DNA from 2 places in the Blautia sp. SF-50 genome. Region 2 is predicted to be linked to the other one. Evidence: predicted binding sites of a transcription regulator. Region 2 holds the regulator's gene; the other holds the start of a gene.
The links. Region 2 encodes NrdR, which represses ribonucleotide reductase genes. Its sites were predicted from a motif close to CACAANATNTTGTG; they were not measured.
Positions count from the first base shown of each region.

Region 1: the regulator NrdR is predicted to act here: its motif matches at 6,503-6,516, upstream of nrdD (anaerobic ribonucleoside-triphosphate reductase).

Region 1 covers NZ_FMUW01000012.1:6,312-15,506, reverse strand. The annotation lists gene BLP57_RS09135 (UDP-N-acetylmuramoyl-L-alanyl-D-glutamate--2,6-diaminopimelate ligase) at 1-492, opposite strand, end outside; gene BLP57_RS09130 (DUF11 domain-containing protein) at 680-2,668, opposite strand; gene arcC (carbamate kinase) at 3,234-4,166, shown strand; gene nrdD (anaerobic ribonucleoside-triphosphate reductase) at 4,325-6,460, opposite strand; gene BLP57_RS18040 (hypothetical protein) at 6,661-6,915, opposite strand; gene asnA (aspartate--ammonia ligase) at 7,429-8,439, shown strand; gene BLP57_RS09105 (CBS domain-containing protein) at 8,488-8,922, shown strand; gene BLP57_RS09100 (amino acid ABC transporter ATP-binding protein) at 9,035-9,195, opposite strand, start outside.
Region 2 covers NZ_FMUW01000008.1:104,282-113,476, forward strand. The annotation lists gene efp (elongation factor P) at 1-152, opposite strand, end outside; gene BLP57_RS07225 (shikimate kinase) at 239-748, opposite strand; gene BLP57_RS07230 (YqeG family HAD IIIA-type phosphatase) at 745-1,251, opposite strand; gene BLP57_RS07235 (citrate/2-methylcitrate synthase) at 1,273-2,634, opposite strand; gene BLP57_RS07240 (aminotransferase class I/II-fold pyridoxal phosphate-dependent enzyme) at 2,882-4,099, opposite strand; gene gdhA (NADP-specific glutamate dehydrogenase) at 4,320-5,654, shown strand; gene nrdR (transcriptional regulator NrdR) at 5,846-6,295, opposite strand; gene BLP57_RS07255 (YlmC/YmxH family sporulation protein) at 6,434-6,688, shown strand; gene sigG (RNA polymerase sporulation sigma factor SigG) at 6,802-7,581, shown strand; gene pap (polyphosphate:AMP phosphotransferase) at 7,646-9,118, opposite strand.

The sequences.
Region 1 (9,195 bases), on a different contig from region 2:
ATGAAAATATTTCTGTACCATATAGGATTCCGGTGTCGTGTTGGCTGCCGGGATATGCTTCTCCCCGATAACAGCCTCGATGGTTCCGATCAGACCAACCTTATATCCGGCATTCTCAAGGATCGATTTCACCATATAGGTTGTAGTTGTTTTTCCTTTGGTTCCGGTGATACCGATGGTTTTGAGCTTTTCTGCCGGATGTCCGAACCATGCTGCTGAAATAAAGGCCATGGCGTAACGGGTATCCTCTACCTGGATCACTGTCACATCCTCCGGTGCCTCCACCGCTTCTTCCACGATGAGTGTCTTCGCACCCTTTGCCACAACATCAGGTATAAATTTATGTCCATCCACGACCGCACCTCTGATGCAGATAAAAAGGCTCCCTTCTTCTACTTTGCGGGAATCATATACAACAGAAGAAACCTCCTGCTCTGTACTTCCCTGAAGGCATTTGTATTCAAGATGTTCCAATAAGGATAAAAGATTCATTTTTCTCCTCCATCTTCCCTTTTTCCGGTCTGACGGGCAGCACACCGGAGGTGGGAAATATACTGTTCTTATTTTCTGTACATACCATATAGAATAGCACACCTCCCCCCTGTTTTCAACGTTTCTTTGAGGTACGGCCGCCTTGTAAAATATCAGCTTGTTACTGTTCACTCCGTTCTCAGTAACATCAGCTTTTTCCATAAATATCCGCATATTTTTTCCGGAGCCAGATGCCGCCCAGCACAGTCACCAAAGCTGTCACTGCCAGAAGCGTCCACAAATCCCTCCTGGTATCATCTCCGGTCTTCGGATGTGTGGACGCAGTTCTTGCCATCTGTATCTGACCGGAAGCCTGACCCTGGTCATCTCCCTGCAAAGGCAGCCCTTCTTCCGGCGTAATAGCCACCTCTCCTTTTACCATGACAGAAGCGGAGGCCTCCATCAATCGCTCTCCGGTTTCCTGGCTTGTGACCGTCACCTGGTTAAAAAGCTTCTGATCCGCTGTTTTTCCCGGAATCTTCACCACAGCCTGAAGAGAAACTGCCTCTCCCGGCGGGATCTGTTGGATCATTGCCTTTGTACGGCTGCTGTTGAGCGTTACACCTTCCTGCTCCAGAAACTGTGCATGGATCCCTGCTGCCTGAAAGCGCTCCGTTCCCACAACCGAATGAAGCGTTTTTTCACCGGTATTCACGATACAGATCTGATAGGTCACAGTCTCACCCGGTGCAGCGGTTTCTTTGTCTGCAGTTTTCTTTACAGAAAGATCCGCCTTCAGTGCCTCCAGACCATTTATAGTGGAGGCGTTCTTCCGGATCACTTCATCCGCTCTGTCCTTCACCCTGGCCTCTGCTTCCACCTGGTGCTCCAGATCTTTTTCCTGTTCATCCAGAAGCGGCGCCTGTACATAAAAGCTCCTGCTCTCTCCGGCTTTTAATTCTGCAAATTCCGCCACAGCCCCTTCTGTTAGAAGGCCTTCTGCATCTTCCCACAGCTGCCGGATCTTAGGGCAGGAAAGGCTGCTGGTCAGACGGATATCTGCAAGATCCAGCTTTCCGGTATTGGCTATCTCTACCTGATAACGGATGGTCTGCCCTGCTTTCATTTTTTCATTCTGTGCAATTACCGACAATTCCATATCAGCCTCAGCAGCCTCCACGTCCAGCATAGGCGAGATTCCCTCTGCGATCACCAGCTCTTCCCCGTTTTCTTCTGTCATGAGAAAGGTTCCCGCACCGGTACAGTCCTTCTGAAGCGGTTCCTCCTGAGTCACAGGATAACTGCTTTTCTCTGCCGGAAAACGGTATTCCTGCCGCAAGATCAGCGGGATACGGAAAAAGATCTCATCCTGCCCGTTCTGCTCCACGTTCAGCACGCTTTCCAGCTTTGTGATCTCTGTAGCTTCACCGCTCTGGCTCCTTACAGAAATCTGCTGTGCAGCCATATTTTTCGGGACAGAATCCGTTTCCGGAACAAAATACTCCGAAATATACGTGACCAGCGTCAGCTTTTGCGTCTCCTCAGACTCACCTTCCTCTTCATTCCCTACATTTTCCCCTCCGGTCGACGTTCCTTCCGGTGTGAGCGGACCCGTTTTCTCCTGCTCTTCATCCTCCGGCTGTACTGTTTCCCCGGATGCCAGCTGCTCCACGTGCTCATATCCTTCCTCCATTTCTATTCCGATTCCTTCCCCAACCTTATCCACCGGCAATTCCTGTTCTGCCTTCTCTTCCTGCTGCAAGTCATCCTCAGCCTTTGAAAGTTCCTGTTCTGGCTCTTCTTCCTGCTGCAAGTCATCCTCCGGCAGCTCCTGCTCTGGCTCCTTTTCCTGCTGCAAGTCATCCTCCGGCAGCTCCGGTTCTATCTCTTCTTCCTGCTCCACCGATGAATCTTCAATCTTCTGAAGTTCATCGTCCCACTTCTCATTTTTCTCCTTATCCTCCGAAAACCTTCTCCCGGACAGCCATTCATTCAGGCCGCGAATCCGGATCCCAAGCTCCGCCTGTCCGGATTCTATGTCTTTCCAGAACACACTCTGATCGATAAACGGTGCCTGTCCCGGCAAAAAATCTGCTCCCAGAGTCAGCTTCGGTTCTATTGTTCCTCCCAGCATGGCTCCTGCCAGCACTGTCACAATTCCGGCTTTCTTCATCTGTTTCCATATTCTGTTTTTCATGGCTCTTCCTCATTTCTGCCTGATCTGGCATTTCTTATACACATGTTTTTTTTACAGAAGCTTACTTTTCCACAGACAAAGGCATCCCTCCCCGGCAAATGGTGCATGATCAATATTTTTTTCGATAAAATAAAATGGATTTCTGCATCGAAACGATGCGTGAACAGATCCCGCAGAATGCAGGATCAAGACTTTTTCAATGTATCACATTTTCAAACCATGCGCAACCGGATATAAAAATTATAAAGTTTGTTTAAACTTTCTTTATAAATTTTCCATTTCTTTTAGATTAACGACATATTTTAAACATATTTTCTCTATATAATAGGTGTTGGATAGATGAAAAACCACTCTCTATCTCCCCCCTCAAAAAATAGTAGGAATCAAACCGTCTGACTGGATCAGGCGGTTTTTCCTGTCTTGGAAAACACTCGATTTTCTATTGCATTTCCCACATAGGTCTTTTATAATAAAATATAATACTCGTACGTCGTTTTCGATGTACTCGTTACTGGATACAGTAACTGATTTCATTCCAATTTTAAAGAGAAACGAGGTATTTCCTATGAGCGAAAAAACCGTAGTAGTTGCATTAGGCCACCGGGCACTTGGCACCACACTTCCAGAGCAAAAAACAGCTACAAAACTCGCAGCGAAGGTAATCGCAGATCTGGTAGAGGAGGGAACCCGCGTAGTGATCTCCCACAGCAACGGTCCGCAGGTAGGGATGATCCACACCGCAATGAATGAATTCGGTAAGGCACATCCTGATTATACATTTGCACCAATGTCCGTATGTTCCGCCATGAGCCAGGGTTATATCGGCTATGACCTTCAGAACGCCATCCGTGCTGAGCTTATCTCCAGAGGGATCTACAAACCGGTCAGCACAGTTCTGACACAGGTTGTCATCGATCCATACGATGAAGCATTTGCAGAGCCGGAGAAGATCATTGGACGTGTTCTTAACGCAGAAGAGGCCGAGGCTGAAGAAGAAAAAGGAAACTTTGTCACAAAGGTGGGCGAGGGCCAGTACAGACGTATCCTTGCAGCACCGAAGCCACAGAAGATCGTAGAGATTGAAACCGTAAAGGTCCTCTCTGCAGCAGAGCAGATCGTCATTGCCGCAGGCGGTGGCGGAATCCCGGTTCTTGAGCAGGGAACTCAGCTGAATGGTGCCAGCGCCATCATCGAGAAAGACCTGGCAGCAGGACTTCTTGCAGAAGAACTGAACGCTGACACTCTGATGATCCTTACAAGCGTCGAGAAAGTAAGCCTTGACCATAATACGGATCACGAATCTTATCTGGATACTATTTCCACAGAAGATGCCAAGAAATATATTGCCGGCAAACAGTTTGCGGCAGGCTCCATGCTTCCTAAGATCGAAGCAGGTGTTTCCTTCGTGGAGAAGGGAACCGGACGCCGTACCATCATCACAGACATGGCCCATGCAAAAGACGGCTACCGTGAGAAGACCGGAACTATCATTAAATGATCATTTTACGGACTCAGAATACAAAGTGAACTATAAAACTTCACTTTACATAAAAATATCCCGCAGACGGCTGCTGGTCTTACCGGCAGCTCTGCGGGATATTTTTATATTGTCTGGCTGTCCGATCACTGTTCCACAGTTGATCGGACAGCTAGCATTTACATAGATTTTCGCTCAGCGATCTCAGCCATCTTCGCCTCATTCAGGCGGGTATCTCCATGGACACGGCTGTAGGAAAGATATCCGTTCATACGGTCGATCTTGGTCAGGTTTCTGGAACCGCAGACAGGGCATACATCCATCTCCAGTTCCTCATGACCACAATCGTCACAGTATGCAAGAGAAAGGTTCACTCCCTCATAATATCCCAGATCCATGGCTCTGCGGATCAGTGTACGGATAGCTTCCTTATTGTAGCCGATCGGATAACGTACATACTGAATCTTACCGCCATTGCAGAGCTCCCAGAAACGTCCCTCCAGATCCTGTTTCTCGATCGGAGTCACATCCTCTGTTACATGGCAGTGGAAGCTGTTGCTCACATATGGTCTGTCAGAAACGCCCTCAATGATTCCATACATCTTACGGAACTGCTCTACCTGCAGGCCACAAAGACTCTCTGCCGGTGTTCCGTAGATCGCATAAAGATAACCATCTTCCTTCTTGTACTGATTTACCTTGTCATTGATATATTTCAGGACCTCCAGAGCAAACGCCCCATCCTCGGCAATGGATTTGCCATTGTAAAGTTCCTGAAGCTCATTTAACGCTGTGATACCGAAGGAAGCTGTCATAGGCTTCAGGATCTTGCCAATCTTTTCATTCGGTTTCAGATGTCCGCCGTAGAAACCGCCTTCACAGTATGCAAGCGGGTTGGTGGATGCACGCATCTGTCCCAGATATTCGTAAGTGCGGATATGCAGGTTACGGATCATTTCCAGATAGAAATCCAGAACCTCATAGAAATCTCTGCTCTCCGCTCTGGCCTTTGCAAGGATCATCGGAAGATGAAGACTTACCGCACCAATGTTAAAACGTCCCACAAAAACAGGCGTATCATTCTCATCCGCCGGCTCCATACCGCCACGCTCATACCACGGACTTAAGAAAGCACGGCATCCCATCGGGCTGATGACCTTCTTGTATTTCCTGTACATACTGGAAATATAGCCTGCGCCGGACATAGACAGCCAGTCCGGATACATGGTTTTGGAGGAACACTCCACACCAGCCTCAAAAATATCCTCACAGCACTTTCCGGGACCATGGATCTCTTTGTCATAAAGGAATACGATCTTCGGGAAAAGTACCGGTTTCTTGTGTCCGGCCTTACCCTGTCCTCCCTGATGGACCTCAAGAAGGGAAATCGTACACATCTTCTCAAACTGCTCGGTTCCGAGACCAAGTGTCACCGTAACAAACGGATAATCACCTCTGGAAGAACCGACGGTATTCAGCTTGTACTCAATTCCCTGCCAGCCCTGGTCATAATCCCTGCGGACCTTATCAAGAGCATACTCAATAGCTCTCTCCTCACGGCCACTCCAGCTCTCGTCCGAGTATTTCATAAATTCGGAAATATATTTATCATAGCTCTTCTTTGCATACGGTGCCAGGATCTTATCAACCTCCGGCACTGTAAAGCCACCATACTGCTGTGCTGCTGTACTGAGAATGATATCCCCCATAACATCAAAGGCTGTATCCAGAGTCTTCGGCTCGTTATACCAGACATTGCCCATCTCAAAACCGCCACTTAAAACAGCTGCCACATCGAACAGACAGCAATTCATGGTATCCAGACGTGCAGACTGGTCATGAATATAAATGTAGCCGTCCTTACATGCCTGAAGCTCATTACGGTTCATAAAAAACTTCCGATAGAGTTCCTTGTTCAGCTCATTAAAGATCAGGCTTCGTTTCGTGGCAACAAGGGCGCTGTCTGTATTGGCATTACTTTTATCACCGATATAACGGATCGCCTGACTCTTGGTATAGACATCATCCATCATATGGATAAAATCCAGCTTGTAATTCCGATAATCACGGTAGCTCTTGGCAACTGCCGGATTCACACGCTCCAGAGCCCCCTCCACGATATTGTGCATCTCCTGGATCTCAATCTCATTCTTTCCAAGGGAATCCGCATGCTCCTGGGCAAAACGGCAGATAAAATCCTTCTCCTCGTCTGAAAAAGTATAAAGAATACGCTCTGCGGATTTGTTCACGGCAGCCACGATCTTCTGCGGATTAAACTCCTCTCTTGTCCCGTCTTTCTTGATCACATATAACATTGCTCATCCCTCCCTGTGCTATATATAAGTCGCTATGCAAAATACTATATATAGTACCTATATCCTCTATATATTGTTTTTCATCTATATGTTGTGCTAGGCATGAGTATAACACAGCTGAGGAGAAAAGAAAAGGGATATTTCTGTATACACGAAAATACAGACACTTAGCACTGCCTGATCTCACTGCAGAAATATTCTCACAAATTCGTTCCGATCCAGTCTGCAAGAAAATCCCATAATTTTGGAAGCAGAATGGCCAGTGTCACTATAAACCATATGATCCAGCCTGCCCCACTGCTTTTCTGATCTTTTTTTTGCTGTTTTTTTCCCTGATCTAAAACTTCTGCACGATTTCTGCCCACCGTTGTTTTATTCCTGGTATTAACTGCCGCTGCAGTCTTACGTCCGGCTGCTGCACCTGTATTCCGGCTTCCGGTTAGATTCCGATTCAAATCGGTATTGCGGCTTGCATTCGTATTCCGGTTTATGTTTGTATTCCGGTTCGCGTTCGTATTCCGGTTTACGTTCGTATTCCGGTTTACGTTTCCGTTATGTTGTGTTGTTTGATCAGCATCCTTTCCATACTGCCGCATCATATCCCTCACTTTGGCGGAAGCATGTTTATAATGTATCTCCCGGGGCTCATTCAGATGATATAACACCTCATCATTTCTGTAAGGCATCCCACATAATGAACACCTGCCATTTACAACCTTACCCCCACAAACCTGACACCTTTGACCTGCCATAAGCTCCCTCCATTCTATCCGTCAAAACGGATATTTATATTTCCGTCGTAAACATAAGCATTCTTTTTTCAGTATATCACACTAGGCATTTAATACCCAGTATTTTTCTACGATACCTCAAAAGACTTCCCCTCTCATTATATTGCCACTCCACCCATTTTCTGCTATAATACCCCACAGAGCAATAAGCCTAAAAATCATCAGGAGGAGCCGATAATGAATACAATCACAATCCCCGCAACCTATCATGCAGACCTGAACCTCCATGACACACAGATTGCGATCAAAACAGTAAAAGATTTCTTCCAGCAGACACTCTCACAGAAGCTGAACCTTCTTCGAGTATCCGCTCCAACATTTGTAGCACCGGAATCCGGCCTTAACGACAACCTTAATGGTGTAGAGCGCCCGGTAAGCTTTGATATCAAGGCTATCGAAGGAAGCAACGCCGAGATCGTACACTCCCTTGCCAAATGGAAACGCTACGCACTGAAAAAATACGGATTTTCTCACGGAGAAGGTCTTTACACAGATATGGTAGCCATCCGCCGGGATGAAGATCTGGACAATATCCACTCTGTTTACGTAGACCAGTGGGACTGGGAAAAGATCATCTCCAAAGAAGAACGTTCCATGGAGACTCTCAAGGAAACCGTACGCACCATTTACAGTGTCCTTCGTAAAACTGAGAAATACATGGCTGTACAGTATGACTACATCGAGGAGATCCTTCCGAAGGATATCTTTTTTATCACAACTCAGGAGCTTCTTGACATGTATCCGGACTGCACACCGAAGGAACGTGAATATCGGATCACCCGTGAAAAGGGTGCTGTCTTCCTTATGAAAGTCGGCAAAACCCTCACCAACGGCGAGCGCCACGACGGACGTGCTCCGGACTATGATGACTGGGAACTGAACGGTGATATCCTCGTATACTATCCGGTACTTGACATTGCCCTTGAGCTTTCCTCAATGGGAATCCGTGTTGACGAGGACGCACTTGACCGCCAGCTCACCGAAGCAGGCTGTGATGACCGAAGAGAGCTTCCATTCCAGAAAGCAATCCTGAACAAAGAGCTTCCGTACACCATCGGTGGTGGTATCGGACAGTCCAGGATCTGTATGTTCTTCCTTCGTAAAGCACACATCGGAGAAGTACATGTCTCTCTCTGGCCGAAGGAGATCACAGATGCTGCAGAGACACACGGACTTCAGCTTCTCTAAAACAGCCTACAGATTTATTTATAATTTTCGCGGAAATGAGGTAATAACGTGAACATTCTGTTTTTTCTGATTCCCAAAAGCGAAGTAGCCTACATCTTTGAGGATGAAACTCTTCGCCAGACCCTCGAAAAAATGGAGCACCGCAAGTACTCCTGCATTCCTATCCTCACCATGGACGGCAAATATCTCGGCACCATCTCAGAGGGAGATCTCCTCTGGGGCATGCGCCGTGCAGATATCCACGACATCAAGGAAACAGAGGGAATCCCGATCATGGCGATCCCACGCCGTGCCACCTACAAACCGGTCCATGCAGATTCCAATATGGAAGATCTCCTGGATCGCGCCATTAATCAGAACTTCGTACCGGTGGTAGATGACCAGGGCTCCTTCATCGGGATCATAACCAGAAAATCTATCATCAAATACTGTTACAACGAAATAAAAGCCGCACAGAAAACTGCCGGTGAAGAAATCCACTGAGCAGCGGAAAGAAAAAAGATTTTTTTGCAACTAGCACTACAAAAAACGGATGCTTTATCTCCTGCAGCATTTCCACAGGAGGATCAAGCATCCGTTTTTAATATTCTTATATTTATAATGTCTTTGAAAGAAACTCTCGAAGTCTCTTATTCTTTGGATTTGCAAAGAATTCCTTAGGAGAATTTTCTTCCTGGATCTTTCCTTCATCAATGAAGAGGACTCTGGTTGCCACCTCGCGGGCAAAGCCCATCTCATGAGTTACCACAACCATGG
Region 2 (9,195 bases):
TCTACTACAGAGCCTGTGATAATGTTCTTGTATTTTGTTCTTACAAAGGCTGCGCCTTTTCCTGGTTTTACATGCTGGAATTCAACGATCTGACATACGTTTCCATCAATTTCAAGTGTGATACCATTTTTGAAATCACCTGCTGAAATCATAAATATTTCCTCCTTAATATATGCGGTTCTTTTTCGCTATGGATTATTCTATAATACCTTTTGCCATTTTTCAACTGTTTTTTTGTTTAAGCCTTCAATTTTTCTTCAATTTCTGCGATCAGCTCATCAAAAGGCTTCACTCCTGTGACAACTTTAATGTCCGCAAACTTCTCATAAACCGGATCTCTCTGTTTCAGAAGTTTCTTGATCTTCTCTTCTTTATTCTCAGTTCCTTCCAATGTGGGATTGTTACTTCCTTCCAGACGTTTGATCAACGTTGCAGCAGATCCCTTCAGATAGATGATCGTTCCCATACTCTGGAGATATTTCTGGTTCTGCTCCTGAAGAGGCAATCCCGCACTTACAGAGATTACCTTCCGTTCGCTGTCTGTGGACAGTTCCTTGACTGCCATAGTCTCCAGCGCACGGTAAAATGCTTCTCCAAAGCGTTCAAATACCTCCTTTACTGACATGTTCATTTTTTTCACGATCAGTCTGTCCACGTCAATAAACGGAAGCCCCAGGTCCTTCGCCAGTCTCTTTCCAACTCGTGTCTTTCCTGAACCCATAAAGCCGATGATTACAATATGGTTCATGAATTCTTTCCCTCCTCTTTTTGGTAAAAATGTAATACTATTTTTTCCAGATATCGCTTCAGTACGATCTGGATCTCCTCTTTTGGATGAATCGGTTTCACAAGGATCGTCCGGATCCCTGCTCTCTTTGCTCCATAAATATCCGTAAACAACTGATCTCCTATAAAGATCGTCCTGTCAAGATCGATTCCGATCACCTGGCAGGCTTTTTTATAATTTTTCACAGCCGGTTTATGGGCATTTTCTATAAAATCCCCCTCTACTGCTTTGGCAAAGGGCTCCACACGAGGTTTCTGGTTATTGGATACAAAACAGTATCGAAACCCGAGAGTCCTCAGCTTTTCAAACAGTTTCTTTGCCCGGTCATCTGCCGGTGCCCCGTGGGGAACAATGGTATTATCGATATCAAAGAGCAGCCCTCTGTATCCTTCTCTGTAAAGCTTCTCATAATCGATCCCATACGCAGAATCCAGATATTCATCCGGAAAAAAGCATCTGAACATCTATTCCACCTCAGTCCTTTCCTATCGCTCGCAAAGAGGAATATACTCTGCTTCCGGAAGGACATTCTTATATGCGGGACGGATGATCTTATCCACATTGATAAGCTCTTCCATACGATGTGCGCTCCAGCCTACGATACGTGCAATAGCAAACATCGGTGTGTAAAGCTCCAGCGGCAGATCCAGCATGCTGTAAACAAATCCGCTGTAAAAATCCACATTGGCACTGACACCCTTATAGATCTTACGCTCCTCTGCGATAACCTTTGGTGCAAGACGCTCTACTGCAGCATACAGCTGATAATCCTTCATTCTGCCCTTTTCTCTTGCAAGCTGTTCCACATAGCCTTTAAAGACTTCTGCACGTGGATCTGAAACAGAATAGATCGCATGTCCCATACCATAGATCAGTCCACGTTTATCAAAGGCCTCTTTATGAAGAAGCTTCTTAAGGTATGCACTGATCTCCTCTTCATCACTGTAGTCATGTACGTGTTTACGCATATCGTTAAACATTTTTACGACTTTGATGTTGGCACCGCCGTGTTTCGGGCCTTTCAGAGAACCTAGTGCTGCCGCGATCGCAGAATACGTATCTGTCCCGGAAGAGGAAACCACATGTGTAGTAAAAGTAGAGTTATTACCACCGCCATGCTCCATATGAAGGATCAGAGCAATATCAAGGATCTCTGCCTCCAGTGCCGTATACTTCTTATCCGGTCTTAACAGACGCAGGATATTCTCAGCTGTGGAAAGCTCCTTTTTAGGCTGATGGATATAAAGACTCTCGCCTCTCTCATAGTGGTTATAGGCCTGATATGCATAAACAGATAACAGCGGGAAAACACTGATCAGGTTGATACACTGACGGAGCACATTCTCCAGTTCAATATTATCCGGGTCTTTGTCGTAGGAATAAAGTGTCAGCACGCTTCTTGACAGAGCGTTCATAATATCTCTGGATGGTGCCTTCATAATGACATCCCTTACAAAATTCCGCGGAAGCATACGCTGGTTCGCAAGAATCCCGGAAAATCCATTCAGTTCTTCCTGATCCGGAAGCTTTCCGAAAAGAAGCAGATAGGTTACTTCCTCAAAGCCGAAGCGCCGGTCATTGATAAAACCATTTGTCAGATCCTTAATGTCATACCCGCGATAAGAAAGCTTACCTGCGCAGGGAACCTCTTTTCCGTCCACGATCTTCGTTGCCTGGACATTGGAGATCTGGGTCAGTCCTGCAAGGACACCCTTTCCATTCAGGTCACGCAAGCCTCGCTTGACATCGTATTTACCATATAAAGACAGATCCAGTTTGTCATTCTCACGACAGATCTGGGTAAGTTTCTCAATCTCAGGTGTCACTTTCATGTTGAATTTGCTCATCAGTTATTTCCCCTTTCGATTTCTGTTTTATTGCTGTTCGATAACGGTCCCTCCTCATTCCCCTCTCAAGCAATTCTGGTCTTATTTGTATATCCCGGCGTAGCTGGCCGGGATATTTCAGATATATTATAACATTTTTTTCGGTTCCGGTCTATGCCGAAAATATAACCGAATACCTGCTTTACAGTTTATCGGTTATGAGCAGGCAGCGAATGCGGATCGCAAATCTCTTCTTGTCTATCTGCGATCAGCCCTGCTTATATGTAGCAAAGAACTCTTTCATCTTCTTCATTGCCTTGTCAAGCTGGCGGATATCCGGCAGATAAACAATACGGAAGTGATCCGGCTGGTTCCAGTTGAATCCCTTGCCCGGAACAACAAGCACCTGTTTCTCATGAAGAAAATCCAAAGCAAACTGTTCATCATTGAAAATATTGAATTTCTCAGTATCGATCTTCGGGAATATATAAAATGCCGCATGTGGTTTTACAACGGAAATTCCCGGAATATCATTCAGTGCCTTGTAAATAAAGTCTCTCTGCTCATAAACACGTCCGCCCGGCTGCGTATATTCATTGACACTCTGATATCCGCCAAGTGCAGTCTGTACAATGGACTGTGCCGGAACATTTGAACAGAGACGCATGGAAGAGAGCATATTGATTCCCTCTATATAACCCTTCGCCTTACTTTTTGCACCACTTAAAATCATCCATCCGATGCGGAAACCTGCGATCATATGAGACTTGGACAATCCTGAAAATGTTACACAGAACACATCGGGTGCAAGGGATGCAATCGATGTATGTTTATATCCATCCATAACAAGACGGTCATAGATCTCATCAGAAAAGATGATCAGCTCATTTTCTCTTGCAATGTCTGCAATCTGTTCCAGGATCTCCTTCGGATATACTGCACCTGTAGGGTTATTGGGATTGATGATAACGATCGCCTTGGTCCTTGGTGTGATCTTGCTCTTGATATCCTCAATATCCGGATACCAGTCAGACTGTTCGTCACAGATATAATGAACTACATTTCCGCCTGCCAGTGTTGCAGTAGCTGTCCACAGCGGATAATCCGGAGCCGGGATCAGGATCTCATCCCCGTTATCAAGCAGCGCCTGCATACAGAGGTTGATCAGTTCACTGACACCATTTCCCGTATAAATATCATTAATGGTAACTCCCGGGATCCCGCGAAGCTGTGCATACTGCATGATCGCTTTTCTTGCAGAAAAAATGCCCTTGGAATCGGAATATCCCTGGGAAGTACGAACATTACTCAGCATATCCAAGATCACTTCCTGAGGTGCTGAAAACCCAAATGGATACGGATTACCAATATTCAGCTTCAGAATCTCCATTCCATCTTCTTCCATTCTGGCAGCCTCATCCACAACCGGTCCGCGCACATCGTACAGCACGTTGTCAAGCTTTGATGATTTCCCGAATGTTCTCATAAAAACCACTCCTCTTCTAATTTTCACTATTATTTAACCATTTTAATTTCATAGTCAAAAAATATTTATTCTATATCATCTCACATTTAGGCTTTCAACGCAAGAAATAAAAATTTAAAAAAATCAAATTTAGCACTTCCCTTTTTTAGCATGTTAATGTATAATAGCACTCGAATTTAGTTTTCAACGCAATTTAATATGTGATGAGGAGGAAACAACAATGTCTTACACAGAAGAAGTTTATGAAAGAGTTGTAGCACAGAATCCTGGCGAGCCAGAATTCCATCAGGCAGTTAAGGAAGTTCTCGATTCCCTTAAAGTCGTAATTGACAAAAATGAGGAAGAGTATCGTAAACTTTCCATCCTTGAGCGTCTTGTAGAGCCAGAGAGGATCATCTCCTTCAAAGTACCGTGGATCGATGATAACGGAACTGTACAGGTTAACAAGGGATATCGTGTTCAGTTCAACAGCGCCATCGGACCATACAAAGGCGGCTTAAGATTCCATCCTTCTGTAAATCAGGGTATCCTGAAATTCCTTGGTTTTGAGCAGACCTTTAAAAACTCTCTTACAGGTCTTCCGATCGGCGGTGGAAAAGGTGGCTCCAACTTCGATCCTAAGGGTAAATCTGACAGAGAGGTTATGGCATTCTGCCAGAGCTTTATGACAGAGCTTTGCAAATATATCGGCGCAGATACAGATGTTCCGGCTGGTGACATCGGTGTCGGCGGACGTGAGATCGGTTATCTCTTCGGACAGTATAAGAGAATCCGTGGCCTTTATGAGGGTGTCCTTACAGGAAAGGGTCTTTCCTTCGGAGGTTCCCTGATCCGTACAGAGGCTACCGGTTACGGTGTTGTATACATGCTCAACGAGATCGCCAAAGCTCACAATGATTCCGTAGAAGGAAAAACAATCGTTGTAACAGGTTCCGGTAATGTAGCTATTTACGCTGTTGAGAAAGCTACTCAGCTTGGTGCCAAGGTTGTTGCAATGAACGACTCCAACGGATATGTCTACGATCCGAACGGAATCAACCTTGACGTCGTAAAGGATATCAAAGAAGTAAAACGTGGACGTATCAAAGAATATGCAGACCGTGTTGAGGGTGCTACCTACACTGAGGGACTTGGCATCTGGAATATCAAATGTGATATCTACCTTCCATGTGCTACTCAGAACGAGCTTGGTCTTGACGGAGCTAAAACACTGGTTGCAAATGGCTGCAAATACGTCGTTGAAGGTGCAAACATGCCTACTACTCTTGATGCAACAACATACCTTCAGGAGAACGGTGTTCTCTTCATGCCTGGTAAAGCCGCAAACGCTGGCGGTGTTGCCACATCTGCACTTGAGATGAGCCAGAACTCCATGAGACTTTCCTGGACAAGAGAAGAGGTTGATGAGAAACTCCACCACATCATGATCGATATCTTCCACAAAGCTGATGACGCTGCTAAACGTTACGGTATGGAAGACAACTATGTTGTAGGTGCAAACATCGCCGGCTTCGAAAAAGTTGTTGACGCTATGAAAGCTCAGGGTATTGTTTAATTAAGTTTCCTGAATCATTAATATATATTTATAGCAGGGACCGCAGAGGATTTTTCCCAGGCGGTTCCTGTTTTTTTGTATCCACTTTTACGATCTCTGAAAAATCGAACATTCATGTTTCAAAAAAGGCCGGTTGTCTTTTGACAATCGGCCTGAAATCTCCTGCATTTGCAGTCTATTCATTTAATCTCTTAATTGATCAGCTTCTTCAGCTCATCCATAAAGGTACTGACATCTTTAAACTCTCTGTATACAGACGCAAATCGTACATACGCCACCGCATCCAGATCCTTCAGATGCTCCATAACGATCTCTCCGATCTTGGTACTGCTGATCTCACGGTCTTCTGACCGGAAAATATCTCCTTCTATGGAATCGATCATCTCTTCCACTCTCTCAATGGGAATGGGGCGCTTATAGCAAGCACGAAGAACACCATCCTGGATCTTGGAACGTTTATAGCTTTCCCGGTTCTGATCCTTCTTGATCACAGTCAGCGGAATCGTTTCCACCTTCTCATAAGTTGTAAAACGCTTTCCGCAGGCATCACAGAGACGGCGGCGGCGGATGGAATTGGTATCCTCTACAGGTCTGGAATCTACAACTCTTGTATTATCCTGGTTACAGAACGGACATCTCACAGAACTCTCCCCCTTTCCGGATCAGTAAATCATTACTAAATTTGTTTTTATTATAAAATAAATGCACATAATGTGTCAATAATCGGACTTGCATAAATTTTACAGATTTTCCATAAAATCATACCAGGTGATGAATTTATGCGCATCTGTGAGCTGAAACAAAAAGAAGTGATCAATATCCATACCTGCCGCAGTCTTGGCTGCCCTCTTGATGTGGAATTCTGCTGTGAAACCGCACGTCTGAAAGCCCTGATCATGCCGGAACCGGGAAAATTTTGCTGGTGTTTTTCCAAAGAAAATGAATATTCCATTCCATGGGACTGCATCCGCCAGATCGGCGAAGATATCATCCTTGTTGATTTCCGTAATGAAAAACTGCTGTCCGGAGAATAAATACCTCCTTATTGTCAAGGCCCTTTATTTTTTATATTTTCCCTGAAAAAGTATATTTCAACCGCCCTCTGAGAATCATCTTAATGTACTGACAAGACAAGGAGGATTCTAAGATGGCACTGAATAAAGTTGAAATCTGCGGAGTAAATACCTCAACCCTTCCCGTTCTCGATCAGGAAGAAAAGGCGGAGCTCTTTAAAAGAATCAAAGCTGGCGATGAAGAAGCCAGGGAATTGTACATCAAAGGCAATCTGCGGCTTGTTTTAAGCGTGATCCGGCGTTTTCAGAACAGCAGTGAAAATCCGGATGACCTTTTTCAGATCGGCTGCATCGGCCTGATCAAAGCGATCGATAATTTCGACACCACTCTTCAGGTAAAATTTTCCACCTATGCAGTTCCCATGATCATCGGAGAGATCCGAAGATATCTCCGTGATAACAACAGCATACGGGTCAGCCGTTCTCTGCGGGATATCGCTTACAAAACCATCTATACCCGGGAAAACTATATGCGGCAGCATCTCAAAGAGCCTACCATTGCAGAAATCGCTGATGAGATCGGTATCGACAAGGAAATGATCGTCTATGCCATGGATGCGATCCAGAGCCCGGTAAGCCTTTTTGAGCCCGTGTATTCCGAAGGCGGAGATACCCTATATGTTATGGATCAGATCAGTGATAAAAAGAACCTGGAAGAAAACTGGGTGGAGGATATTTCTCTTCGAGATGCCATGAACCGGCTTGGAGAGCGTGAACGTCACATTATCGATCTCCGCTTCTACGAGGGAAAAACCCAAATGGAGGTAGCTGATGAGATTGGTATCTCCCAGGCTCAGGTCAGCCGACTGGAAAAACATGCTCTTCGCAGTATGCGAAACTATCTCCGGAATTGATTCATCTCTCTTCAGACAAAAAGCTGCAGCAGAATATCTGTTATCCTGCCGCAGCTTTTATCTCTTATTTCAGCGCTTTCTCAATTTCTTCGATCACGATCCGAAGCGCCTTCAGCCTTGCATATTTCTTATCTACGGATTCCAGAATGTGCCATGGTGCATAAGCAGTGCTGGTTTTCTGAAGCATCTCATCTACTGCTGTTTCATACTGATCCCATTTTTCACGGTTTCTCCAGTCCTCATCCGTGATCTTCCACTGTTTTTCCGGATTGCTCTGGCGGTCGTTGAACCTGGCAAGCTGGGTGTCCTTATCAATGTGGACCCAGAATTTCACGATCACAGCGCCCCAGTCAGAAAGCTCCTTCTCAAATTCATTGATCTCATTGTAGGCACGTCTCCAGTCATTCTCGCTGCAGAAGCCCTCCAGACGTTCTACCATCACTCTTCCGTACCACGTCCGGTCAAAGATGGCAATGTGACCATCCTTGGGAAGCCTTGTCCAGAAACGCCACAGATAATGACGGGCTTTTTCATGAGGCTCCGGACTTGCGATAGGATGTACCTCAAATCCACGGGGATCAAGAGCCTCCGTGATCCTCTTGATATTTCCTCCCTTTCCGGCAGCATCCCAGCCTTCATAGGTGATGATCACAGGCACTCTTTTTCGGTAAAGACGGTTATGCAGGCTTCCAAGCTTTGCCTGCAGTTCCTTAAGCTCAGCCTTGTACTCTTCATCCCCCACTTCTTTTCCATCCAGAGGAATCTCGCTTAATCTGGGCATCTCCACCAGAGGAAAAACATTCTGCAGGATCGGCACTGCATGTTTGCTGTTTTCCATGGCAACCTCTATATTGCTGATCATGGTTTCCAGTACCTGCAGTTCTGCCCACTTCCGGTCACCGGCATCGACAATATACCATGGAGCCGCAGATGTATTGGTATCCTGCATATACTGGTCGAAAATCTTTCTGCACTTCTTATAATGATCATTCTGCCAGAGATCATATTCATTGACTCTCCATCTGGTATCCTTGCTTTCCAGAAGGATGCCCATACGTTTTTCCTGTTCTTTCCGGTCGATCTGCATAAAAAATTTCAGGAGTACATATCCATTATCCGTCAGCTGACGTTCAAATCTCCGGATACTGTCAATCCGTTTTGAATAATTGTCACCCTTCAGCTTTTTATCCATACGTTCACGACAGGTCTGATCCATCCATCCTGAATCCAGGAATGTAAACTTGCCCGCTTCCGGGATTTCCCTGAAATATCGGTAAAGAAATGGTTTCCGAAGGTCTTCCTCTGTAGGTGCTGACATAGTCGCAACTTTGAAGAAACGAGGATCGATATTCTTGATCACCTTACTTATGGTACTTCCTTTTCCGGAAGCTCCCCAGCCTTCAAACAGCACGATCACCGGAATCTTATGCTCTTTCAGAGCCATCTGCAATTCATATAATCTGGTTCTTGCAGCGCTTAAACGCACTTTGATATCCTCTTTTTCCGGAATTTGTTCCGGGCTCCAGTTTTTCAACATCTGCATCGTCCTTCCTTGAATTTTTTGAATATTCATATTATACCACAGAAGATCTTATTTTACGATAATTTTTACAT